DNA from 2 places in the Paenibacillus sp. FSL R5-0908 genome. Region 1 is predicted to be linked to the other one. Evidence: riboswitches for the same ligand, from Rfam matches in the RefSeq annotation. Region 1 holds a riboswitch; the other holds the start of a gene.
The links. A riboswitch is a leader RNA that binds a small molecule or an ion and turns the genes downstream of it on or off. The one in region 1 is predicted to bind cobalamin.

Region 1 (6,078 bases):
AACCTTTCATCTCCCATGGCAGGCACTTGTGCTTACGATCTGCAGCTTCGTGTTATTGTTTTTTCTGATATCACTTTGCACCTTTGTTTTTATTGGCAATGAGTCACTGATGCGTATGTTTCAGGGAGAGCGTAAGGCAGAAGAAGAACCCAAAGTATCCTTTGTATTATCTATTATTTCTGCTGTACTGCTGATCAGTGGTTATTATATGGCGGCTACTGCAAAAGCTGCTTCCGTAGAGAAAGTTATGTTTCCGGTCGTTGCAATTACGGTTATCGGGACGTATCTCTTTTATACCCAGCTAAGTATTTGTTTGGTTAAGCTGCTTAAGGACATTCGGCGCTTGTATTGGCATCGTACGAATATCATCACTTTATCCGGGTTGTCCTACCGCTGGAAAGAGAATGGCCGAATGTTTTTTATGGTGACGATTGTATCTGCAGTCTCCTTCACTTCCGTAGGGGTATTTGCATCGATACATACACTTTCCAGAGAGCTGAAATTGGATTATCCCGCAGCAGTGGGTTATGTAGCCAAAGGAAACCCGGCGGGTGTACCTTTTGATCAGCATCTGAACGAAATTAAGGAAGAGCTCAAGACGCACGGACTCCCTTATGAAGCGCTTAGTATTCCGATTAAATATGCTGAGGTTGAAGCTCAGACTGGACCCGATCGCACTTTACGCCTTCCCTTGATTGCTTTCAGTGATTATAATCTCGCCCTGCAACGTGCAGGTTTCACAACAGATGAGCGTGTTCTGGTGGGCAACGATGGTCTGGTGATGATTGGATCGCAGCGGGATCGCAGTTTAACAGAAGGCAGAGTAAAAGCAGTCTATTCCTTGCAGCAAGGACTTGCCATTAAAGAAATAGGTTATACCGAGCAAGTCCCCATCGCCGAATATTTATTGCCGGAGCTGGATGGTAGAGATGGCGGGGATTTTAGTGGTGTCGTGATCAGTGATGAGCTTTACAGCGCTATTGATCCCGTGCAGTCGGATCTTTATACAGGTTTTTATGTAGAGGATTTTCCACAGACGGTAGGTATCGCAGCTGATCTTGCCCATAAAGGTAAACAGTCCTATGAAAGTGATTCTCCGTATGCGATTGTGATCAGCGGCACGCTGTTTGAACTTCAGAAAACATTGTATAACACAATGCTTTTTGCTTCCTTGCTGGTGGGTACTGTCTTTTTTATCGCGGCGGGCAGCTTTCTTTACTTCCGGTTATATACCGATCTTGATCATGATCGCAATCAATATTCCACTTTGTCCAAGATGGGGCTTACGGATAAAGAACTCAATCGAATAGTTACGATTCAACTCGCTTTGTTGTTTTTTGTGCCGGTCGGAATAGCTATTTTACACAGTGTGTTTGCTTTTATTGCCCTTCAACGGTTGTTCTACTTATCTATCGCAACGGAGACAGGCGCGGTGTTACTCGGATATTTAGCTGTTCAAGGACTATACTTCTTTTTTATTCGCAGCCGCTATTTACGCAACCTGAAGAAGAACTTGATATGAGAAATGGGGGTAACAAGATGCAAGCATGGATTACAGATTTTATGGAGCAGTTTGGTTACTTCGGTATTTTTCTGATGCTGGCCTTTGAAAATATATTTCCACCAATTCCTTCAGAAGTGATCCTGCCCTTTGGAGGATTTATGACGACTACGACGAGCTTAACGATCCCTGGTGTAATTATTGCTGCCACGGCTGGTTCACTACTGGGTGCAGTAATCCTCTATTATATTGGACGATTATTGGATGTGAGCCGGTTAGAGAAACTGGTTGAACGCTGGGGTGGCCTAATTCGGATCAGTAAAAAAGATATCCACAAGGCTGACGCCTGGTTTGATAAATATGGCTATTGGACTGTATTGTTTTGTCGGATGGTTCCGCTGGTCCGCAGTCTGATTTCGATTCCGGCGGGAATGTCGGGCATGAAATTTGGAGTGTTTATGATCTTCACAACGATTGGCACATTGGGATGGAATTTGCTGCTTGTGCTTATTGGCGCGGCTTTGGGCGAATCCTGGGAAGACATTGCCATGTACATGGATGTGTACTCCAATGTAGTCTATGTACTAATTGCTGGCGGATTAGTTATTATTGGGTTTCTGTACTTCCGCAAACGCAGCCGGAGAATGAACACTGAGGGCTAAGCGGGTGGAGGACTGATAATAGAAATGATTATTAAAAAGGAGGGAAACACATGGAGCTATTAACGATTATTAAAGCCATTATTTTGGGGCTTGTTGAAGGTTTAACCGAATTTGCTCCAGTATCCTCCACGGGTCATATGATTATTGTTGATGATATGTGGCTGAAATCACAGGCGTTATTTGGACAATATACGGCAAATACCTTCAAAGTAGTTATTCAACTGGGTTCAATATTAGCGGTTGTTGTGATTTTTAGAAATCGGTTCATTGATTTGTTAGGCTTAAAGCGTTTCAGCCGTAAGCAATTGGATCCTGTAACAGAGGAGCTACCGCAGATGGAGCAGGGCGGGCACCTCAAGCTGACTCAGGTTTTGGTAGGGTTAGTGCCTGCAGGTGTGTTAGGTGTTCTGTTTAATGATTATATTGATGAGCATTTATTCTCTACCTCAACGGTGTTAATTGGTCTAGTGATCGGGGCTATATTAATGATTATTGCGGATCTGTTTGGGCCAAAGAAGATCAGAACTGAGAGTGTAGATCAGATTACATACAAACAGGCACTTGGTGTAGGTCTTGTACAGTGTTTTTCGTTATGGCCTGGATTTTCACGCTCGGGCTCGACGATTTCTGGTGGCGTACTCCTCGGGATGAGCCATCGGGCCGCTGCTGATTTTACGTTTATTATGGCAGTACCCATCATGGCAGGTGCCAGTCTGTTGTCACTGATGAAAAACTGGCAATATTTCACCATGGACGCGTTGCCGTTTTTTATTGCTGGCTTTATTAGTGCCTTCCTATTTGCGCTGTTATCGATGCGTTTCTTCTTAAAACTGATCAATCGTATCAAGCTCTTACCGTTTGCTATATACCGTATAATTCTTGCTGCTGTAGTATATTTCGTATTTTTCTAAGTCCGTTATAAGGAATCGATATAACAGAAGCCCCAGTAATCTATTGCAGATTGCCGGGGCTTTCACGTATGATGACATCAGATTAAGACACTCAAATGATGAAAGATATCGGAGACAGGTGCTGACCGGAAAATAGTAATTCGGTAGGCTTAATAGGGAAATTCGGTTCGAAGCCGATGCGGTCCCGCCACTGTAACGGAAGAATCTCGAGCAACAGAGGTCACTGGCAATTTACTACTGCTGGGAAGACTGCTCAAGATGTTGACGCCGCTAGCCAGGAGACCTGCCTGTTTCAACAGCACTGCTTCACCTACGGAAGATAGGGAGGTGTTAGACGTTAACCATGGGTATATCATGGGCGTCTTTCCCTTTGACTTTTTTAGGGAAGGGCGCTCTTTTTTATAGGAAAGCAAGTAGCTTTGGAGTTTGAAATAAGAGATTGAAGAGGGAGTGTATCGAGATGACGAATAAAGTAAAAGTAAGCAATCTTGGATATCCGAGAATCGGAAAGAACCGCGAATGGAAAAAGACACTGGAAGCCTACTGGCAGGGGAAAATAAATGAGGAGCAATTCCGCTCCGAAATGGCAGCAATTCAGCTGCAGCATTTGAAGACCCAGCAAGAGGCAGGAATTGAGCTTATTCCGGTAAATGATTTTACATTTTATGATCATGTGTTGGATACGGCTGTTATGTTTGGAATTGTACCTCCACGGTACACGTATGATGGCGGCGACATCGGGCTTGATCTTTATTTTGCAATGGCCCGTGGTAATGCTGAGGCTACTGCCTGTGAGATGACCAAATGGTTCAATACGAACTATCACTATATCGTTCCAGAGATCGGCACACAAACACCACGCCTGACTGAAAATAAACCTCTAGCGGCTTATCGTTTTGCTAAATCGCAGGCAGGGATTGAAGGTAAACCGGTACTTTTAGGTCTGTATACCTTCCTTAAGCTGTCCAAAGGTTACGCAGCGGCAGATATCGCCAAGATTGCTGCACGTTTTGTTCCAGTCTATGTTCAACTGCTACAGGAACTGAAGCAAGAAGGGGTAAGCTGGGTACAAATCGATGAGCCAGCGATTGTTACAGGCATAAGTAAAGAAGAATTAACACTGCTTAACTCGATATACACAGAAATTGCCGGCTCCGTGCCGGGCTTGAATATTATTTTACAGACGTATTTTGAAGCTGCTGAACCGCTGGAGGCACTGCTAGAGTTGCCTGTTCAAGGCTTGGGTCTTGATTTTGTGCACGATGGTGGAGCGAATCTGGCTTCTATCGAACGTCTTGGCTGGCCGAAGGACAAATGGCTGGGTGCCGGAATTATTGATGGACGGAACATTTGGCGTTCCGATTTAGACGCTAAGCTGCAACTGGTAGAAAAGCTCAGCGTTCATGTGCCGCTTGATCGTCTTATTCTTCAGCCTTCTTGCAGTCTGCTGCATGTCCCAGTCACCGTTCAAGGTGAGGTGAAGCTGAAGGCGACAGTTAAGAATGCGTTAGCTTTTGCCGATGAGAAGCTTGCAGAGCTTAGTCTGCTCGGAGCAGCCCTCGCAGATAAAGGAGAAGCTTCTAAAGCAGCGCTGGCCGCTAGTCGTGAAGCTATTGCAGCATTCCGCGCACTACCTGAGCGTGGCCGTAAGGATGTGGCGGAGCAAGTGCTTGCACTTGCAGCTCTACCGGACCAACGCAGTCTGCCTTTTGCTGAGCGCTTAAAGGTGCAGCAAGAGAAATGGCAGCTTCCACTTCTGCCAACCACTACAATTGGTAGCTTCCCGCAGACAGTAGAAGTGCGTCAGGCGAGATTGAAATGGCGTAAAGGGGTCTGGAATCAGGAGCGTTATGATGGATTTGTTCGTGAGCAGATCGCGGATGCAATTACCTTCCAAGAAAAGCTAGGTCTGGATGTTCTGGTCCACGGTGAGTTCGAGCGTACAGATATGGTGGAGTTTTTCGGAGAAAAGCTGGATGGATACTTGTTTACTAGTAATGGCTGGGTTCAATCCTACGGTTCCCGTTGCGTTAAGCCACCGGTGATCTACGCGGATGTTGCATTTATACAGCCTATGACTGTAAAAGAAAGTGTCTATGCACAATCGTTGACGAAGCTTCCGGTTAAAGGAATGTTGACGGGCCCTGTAACGATCCTCAATTGGTCATTTGTACGTGATGATCTCAGCCGGGAAGAGGTGGCCAATCAAATTGCTCTTGCCCTTCGCCATGAAGTAAAAGCGCTGGAAGATGCAGGTATCGAAATGATTCAAGTGGATGAGCCGGCTATACGTGAAGGACTTCCGCTTAAGGCAGAAGACCGTGAGCATTACCTGAACTGGGCAGTGAAGTCGTTCCGCGTTGCTACGAACCATGTGAAGGCAACGACACAAATTCATACGCATATGTGCTATAGCGAATTCAATGACATGATCGATTCCATATCGGCTATGGATGCTGATGTAATCTCCATCGAGACTTCACGTAGCCATGGGGAGCTGATTATCAGCTTTGAGGAGCAGGACTATGATAAAGGAATCGGTCTTGGAGTGTATGACATCCATAGCCCGCGGGTTCCGGCTGTAGAAGAAATGACAGCGAATATCGATCGTGCGCTGCGGGTGCTGGATCCTGAACAGTTCTGGATTAATCCGGATTGCGGTCTGAAAACACGTGGCTGGCAGGAGACAGAGGATGCACTTCGTAACATGGTAAGAGCTGCGGCTATTGCGAGGGAAAAGTCAGGGGTTATTGCTTCTAAATAGACATAAATAAATTAGAGCCAGGGTAAATTACCCTGGCTTTTTAGTTCACTTATTTTTTTATATCAGCTACTTGATAATAATTCTCAATCTTGTTAGAATGAAAAAGAAAAGAAGGAACCGTGGAGGGTCCCTTCAGGCATTTACTTATTTACTTTCGAAAGTTTTGCAATCTGTTTCTTCTGCGCGTTTTGGTTCTTGGGAGCTGTGGAAAGCTACGAAGATCGATTCAGCGCTGCATTT
Region 2 (6,078 bases), 4.2 Mb from region 1:
TAGCAGGATCATTATACTGAATCGCTTTCACCTTGTTCATAAGTTCATTATTATCCTGAACCTTCACTTGGATACTCTCAGAAAGTTCTTTGTTTTTGCTGGCATTTACGCTAATCAAACGCTCCAAAAGATAGGATTCAATAGCCCGATTATTCGTACGCATCTGCCCTACGTAAGAAACAGGCAATAAATTTTCATTATATGTCTCATTTGTTTTTTCGGCCATTCGGGTCATCGTGATGATGCCTATGCCACCTACAACATTCACCATGATTACAGCGAATACCAAAAGCAACCCTATTTTGTATTTCACTTTCAAATTTTTCATCTACACTCCGCCTTCACATTATCTTATGATCTATCTATTTTTATCGGTCGGAAGGGCTAAGAGTTTGATGATTTTTTAAATATTGTGTCGAATAAAAGTATATATTGTCATAAAACGACTTTTCCAAAAAAATAAAAGGGCGGGCACCCGATCCGCTATTACTCCGAATCCCTGTGCCCGCCTAATTAATCATTCCTCTTCCTTATTCTCCAGAGGTATAGTACCAGTACAAAGTATCACCGTTCTGCAAAATATAACTGTCTGCACTGATGCTTGGATCAGCATCCCGGTTCGTTTTATACTTCCATCCGCTGCTTGGGCCTCCATCAAATTCAGCCAACCCGTCAATAGATTTCACGTAGATGCTTCCAGCGTTGCCGGATGATACTACCTTAGTACCTAATTGACTGACCAGTAAGCTATAAGCCGTTTCGCCCTCTTTTAGAGCTATTGTTGTACTGGCTAGGATGGTTCCTTTCCGGCTATCTCCAATCACTGAAAGGGTAGCGGTAGCTTTAACTGGAGCAATAACAGACGATCCGACAGTCAGAGACTGAGTATAACGCGCTACGCTCGGTACGCTGTCTTTAGCATAACCGGTAACAGCTATTGTATAGCTATTTGCTGGGAGACCGCCATCAACAACAGCCACACCTTGTTCATTCGTGATTACCTTCTTATCACCAATCGAAACCTGCACACCTGCAGCCGGTGACGTAACCGGATCAGAAGTGAAGCTTTCCTGATTCCACACCCACTTTTTCTGTGAAACCTTTACAGTAAAAGCTTCATTAGCTTTTGGCTGTGATGGGGAAAGCACCACAGAATTTACAACCTGTGTATTTTCTCCTGCATAATAGACAAGCACACGATCGGATTCCTGTAGTTCGAACGCATCCATACCCACACTTGGATATATCCACTCCCCGCCTCGTGATACCACGAAGCTCCACCATCCGTCGTAAGTACCTTGCGAAACTCCATGGATACCTGATACAAAGTTGCCATAAGACGATTTGGTGATATCTACTTTAAAATCATCGGTAGACCCTAGTTGTTGCAACGCTTCAAGGGCATTGGAGGCTTTCAAAGTCCCCTCACTAATCAACCCTTCCGGGCCTTCAACGGTTAGCGAAGCTGTTACATTCTTAGAAATCACTTTTAGAGCTTTTGTATATTTAGCAATCGTTGGGGCTTTGCCTTCACGGTAGCCAGTTACAGTCAGTGTATAGTCACCTGCGGGCACATTTCCTGAGAATACGGCCTCACCTTTAGCATTCGTCGTTACCGTCTGAGCTCCAATTTGGACCTGAACACCCGCAGCTTTTGCAGTTACAGGAGAGGAAGTGTTCGTAGCAGCGTCCCATTTCCACGTCTTACTAGTTACAGTGACGGTAAAAGAATCGCCCTCTTTAAGATTTGCTTTGGAAAGCGTAACGGAATCCACAAGCTTAGTGTCATCTCCGGCATAATAAACCAGTACCTGATCTGAATCTTTAAGTACAAAATCACTCATACCTACATCGGGATTCATCCATTTTCCGTCACGCGATACAACATACATCCATCCGTCATAACCACCAAAGCTTCCAGCAACAATATTTCCGATGCCAGTCACATAATTGCCCGAAGGATTCGTGATCGGCAAGTTCGTTTGAAGCGCCAGCTTCTCTAACGCTCCAAGTGCGTTGCCAGCATAGGCGTACCCTTGTGCCAACGTGGCCTGTGGCCCCTCAATCGTTACAGGAGCGTAGATTAGTGAGCTCTGAATGGAGGACTTGGAAAAATCGTATAGCTTATTGTTGCTTCCTTTATACAGCAAATTATAGGCAACCAGCGCCTGAAGCCCTTGCTCTGTCGCCAGAACATTACTGCTTCCACCACGGCTATGGGTGAAGCTACCATCAGCTAGACGATAGCTGAGCAGGTTCTCCATTAGATCCACTTTGTTTTTGGTGTATTCTAATCCACTAGGATCAACTCCAAAGGATGTGAGTCCAAGGATTGCTTGTGCGCTACTTTCAGCACTGTCACCGTAACCCCCATGGCTATCTTGAGCTGCGGATAACCAGGCTACGGCTTGTAGCCCTGCTAAGTAGGCTTCGGGATTATTTTTATGTGCCGCCAGAGCCGTCAAGGTTATCGCTGTCATATCAGGCTCACTTGTGCCTGAGGTTAGTGCAAAGCCCCCATCTGGATTTTGTTTGGAGAGAATCTCCGTAAGGAGCTTATCCGCCGTCCATTTCGCGTCACTTGGGATATTATATTTACCAGAATCCAGCGCAAGTAAAGCATATACCGGATTATTAAGCGTCTGTTCACTGAGCTTGCTGTTATTATAAATTTTCTCAATCAGATTATAGCCAGGAGTCGTTCCGTTACCAGCAAAGCTAGTAGGATCTGCACCAATCGCTCTCACTGCGAGCACGATTCGAGCATAATCGGTTACATTGGCGAAATTTCCAGCTGCATCCTTTACTTTTTTCTCAAGCTCTGAATGGTAACTGGCTGGCAGCTTATATCCTGCTTGCGCTAATCCAATAGCTTGCCAATCCGATTGCACGCCACCTTTCAAGAGATATTCTGCAGCCGCATAAGTCGCATCCGCAACATTAATCCGCTCCGCAGCAGTTGCTTCCAGACCGGAGCCAGCGCTCGCTTCTGCAAATATTTGTCCTGCCGGAGCAAGAGATGTTCCTAGAATTGAAATGACCATGAATAAGGCCAGCCCAAGTGCTACAAACTTGGAAGACATGATTTTCTTCATTGTTTAACCTCTTTCTGTATAAGAATGGGTACTGCTGGGAATAAGACGCATAACATAAAGACCGCCCCTTTAGAGGGCGGTCAGGGAAGATTACAAATCGAGGCTGAGGCGCTTGCTTCCTGCCAACAGTCCATCTGTATATGTTCCACATTCTTACCCCACGAAGAATAGAAACGCTCACGAAAAAGGCAGGTCTCCTGGCTGATGCTTCATCGCTGTTCTTCACCTTCCCACCCTACCTTAGGGGCAGTGGCTTATAGAAGAAAAACTCCGCACATACAGTGGCGGGACCGCGCCGGACTCTTGCACCGGACTTCCCTTTTAAGCAGACGACTAGATTGATAGAGTCTGCACCTTTTCCAGTATGTAGTATCTTATTTTGACATCCATAATCATATCTATTAATACATAGCATGTCTATAGAAAAGCTTAGTATGGGCAGCAAAAAAATGAACAGCATTACGCCACCTGCCGGTAGGTATTGCTGTTCAGAAAGCTTGTTATTCTGCTGTTCCTTCCGGACTTGCAGTTGGGGAAGGTTCAGCACTTGAATCAGAAGCTGGTGGAATATTAGGATCGGGATCTACGATCAATGTAAATCTTCCGGCTTTGATCATACTTTTCTCTAAAATTGTCGCTCCAGGCTCCAATGTAACCTCAACCTGATAGGAAGATTGTTCCCCTTCAGTCACAGCTGTTGCGGAAGGCAACCCAGTGCTATCCTCAGCATCAGAGGAAGGCGTAGGAGACGGAGATACATCAGCTACAGCATTAGTAGCATCTGCACCTTCTGCTGTTCCTCCAGTAGTGCCAGCGGCATCTGACTCGTCATCGGCGTTTCTCTCATCCGTCCCATCCGTTGACGGCACTGGACAAGTCCCATTCGTAGCAGCGACCTTAAAGCTTTTATCTATCTCTGTAGACGAAGACATTAAACTAATCTCAGTCGGTTGAAACTGCACACAGTCATCTGCACTTGCGAAGGTGAACACCAATATGCTGCTCCCCTTATCTCCTTCGCCGCTCTGATCCTTCAAGTATACTGAAGCCGGAGGCAGCACATTGCCTGCACTCTGAACAGGGGTCGGCTCAGGGCTTGTTCCCGGCAGAGCCGTCTTCGTATCATCCGGACGCAGCATACTGAATACGATAATTGCAATAATCACCAGAATACCCGTAATGGAGCCGGAGATTAAGAGTCGAAATCGGCTGCGGCTGATCCAGCGCGCCAGCGGGGAAGCCAGTTGGGAGCGGGCTTCATTGTACACATTTTGCAGAGCAGGCCGAGCTGCCGCGACATAGTTCTTTCGGAATTCCCGATTCTTGAACGCTTCACGATCACTGCTCAGGAAATACTTCAGAATCGCCTTACGGTAACCCGGTTGCAGCTTTTTATTCGAAACCTTAAATAAAGAATTTCCTTGCGACCAAGCAAAAAACCGATAGATGATTTCTTTGTCGGAACCGGCTTTACGCTTTAACAGCTCCAGAAGCGCATCGTAATCCAGCGGACCCCCTTCACGCTGAGTTGTATAGTAAAAGGCTAGCGGAAGCCGTTCAAAGGGTTCCAGAACACGTGCCTCTTTTAGCAAACGACGACCCAGTAGCTGCACATCGTCTAGTTCCTGCGGAGACAATCCTGTAAAAATCTCTTCATTTGGCTTCTCTTCACCAAACCAGCGGTAAGCTGCACGCAGCGCATTCTCTTTCTGCTTGCTAATCCTATCCAGTGGCGGCTGCCAATCGACAACATTACCATATCGTAAAAAAACTACCTCCAGAAGCTCCTCCTGCGTCATATCAGAAAGCGATAAGCGGTTCAGTAAGAATCTATCTGCTGAAGCAGCAAGATCCTGCATTAGGGAGAGTGCCTTAGGAGCAACTCCTGTTCCTTTACGGCGATCTTTTTCTGCCTTATCTACAATTTCATGAATTTCCGCCACAGAAGCCACCGGATCATGCTCCAGCTGGAGCTTTTCTAGCAAATAATCCTTCACAGCATTTTGAGCAAAAGACTGCTCTAACGCCACAGGCAGGAACCGCCCCCAATGGAGCACAAAGCTCAGAATATCCGCAGATCTGGACGCCGCAGCTAGTCTTGATTCCATATAAGGCTCAAGTAGCTGCTTACGGAAATAAGTTTCAGACATCACGCGCTGGAAGTAAGCTGCACTTAACTCATCATTACTCTCAATGATCCCGTAAGCAGCACTCAAAATATCCTTGCGGCCCGCTTCCACACTATGAAGCATCCCATTGATGAAATAATCCACGATTCTTACCCTGTAATTGTGATCCTTAAGTACAAAATACTCTTTAAAGCATTCCATAATCGCTGGATCTGGCACATTTCTTTGCCGAATCAGATCAAATTCCCGGTCAAACCGTTCTAAGAAAATATCATTCAAGCGGATTCTAGAATGAATTGCACCGTCTGGCTTTAGGTATGAAAGCAAACCACTTAGCACCGCACTCTTGTTTTCCGTATATAAATGCTCGTTCCCTTGCTCAATCTCATAAAAGATAGCCAGCTCATTATAGAAAGAAAGAGATAGCTTGTGCTCAGGACTCTCTCCACGCAGAATCTGATCGGCGAAGCTTACGAAGTCGTTAATATCTCCTGGATTCAGCAGTAACAGCTTCCATACCAAATCAGCATAAGGCTGGCGGGACTCGCCAAAATCGACATTCCCCATCCGTCCGGAAGCCAAATCAAAGGTATAATCCTTCTCAATACTGCGGTCACCGGGACGAAGTGAACCTTTTTCCACAAAGCTAAGATGTATATATTTACGGCTTTGCGGTTCATTCGCATACGTAATCACGCCTAATCTACGGCGGAATTCATACGGCAGCACGCTATACAGAATTTCTGTAAGCTCCACCGCCCGCGCGGACAACTCGGTGATAGGTACGTTTAGAGCCACGTAGATTTTTTTCTTACCTGCTACAGAGAGCATTACCGCTTGCAATAACGCCTTGA

Region 2: another riboswitch for cobalamin. It lies ahead of MKZ09_RS05170 (DUF4430 domain-containing protein); the one in region 1 lies ahead of metE (5-methyltetrahydropteroyltriglutamate--homocysteine S-methyltransferase).

Annotation. Positions count from the first base shown of each region.
Region 1 is NZ_JBBOUV010000001.1:5,374,345-5,380,422, reverse strand. It holds gene MKZ09_RS24490 (FtsX-like permease family protein) at 1-1,522, shown strand, start outside; gene MKZ09_RS24485 (DedA family protein) at 1,540-2,163, shown strand; gene MKZ09_RS24480 (undecaprenyl-diphosphate phosphatase) at 2,214-3,074, shown strand; cobalamin riboswitch at 3,174-3,379, shown strand; gene metE (5-methyltetrahydropteroyltriglutamate--homocysteine S-methyltransferase) at 3,535-5,838, shown strand; gene MKZ09_RS24470 (DUF1540 domain-containing protein) at 5,983-6,078, opposite strand, start outside.
Region 2 is NZ_JBBOUV010000001.1:1,155,595-1,161,672, reverse strand. It holds gene MKZ09_RS05175 (methyl-accepting chemotaxis protein) at 1-328, opposite strand, end outside; gene MKZ09_RS05170 (DUF4430 domain-containing protein) at 531-3,095, opposite strand; cobalamin riboswitch at 3,266-3,468, opposite strand; gene MKZ09_RS05165 (GAP1-N2 domain-containing protein) at 3,596-6,078, opposite strand, start outside.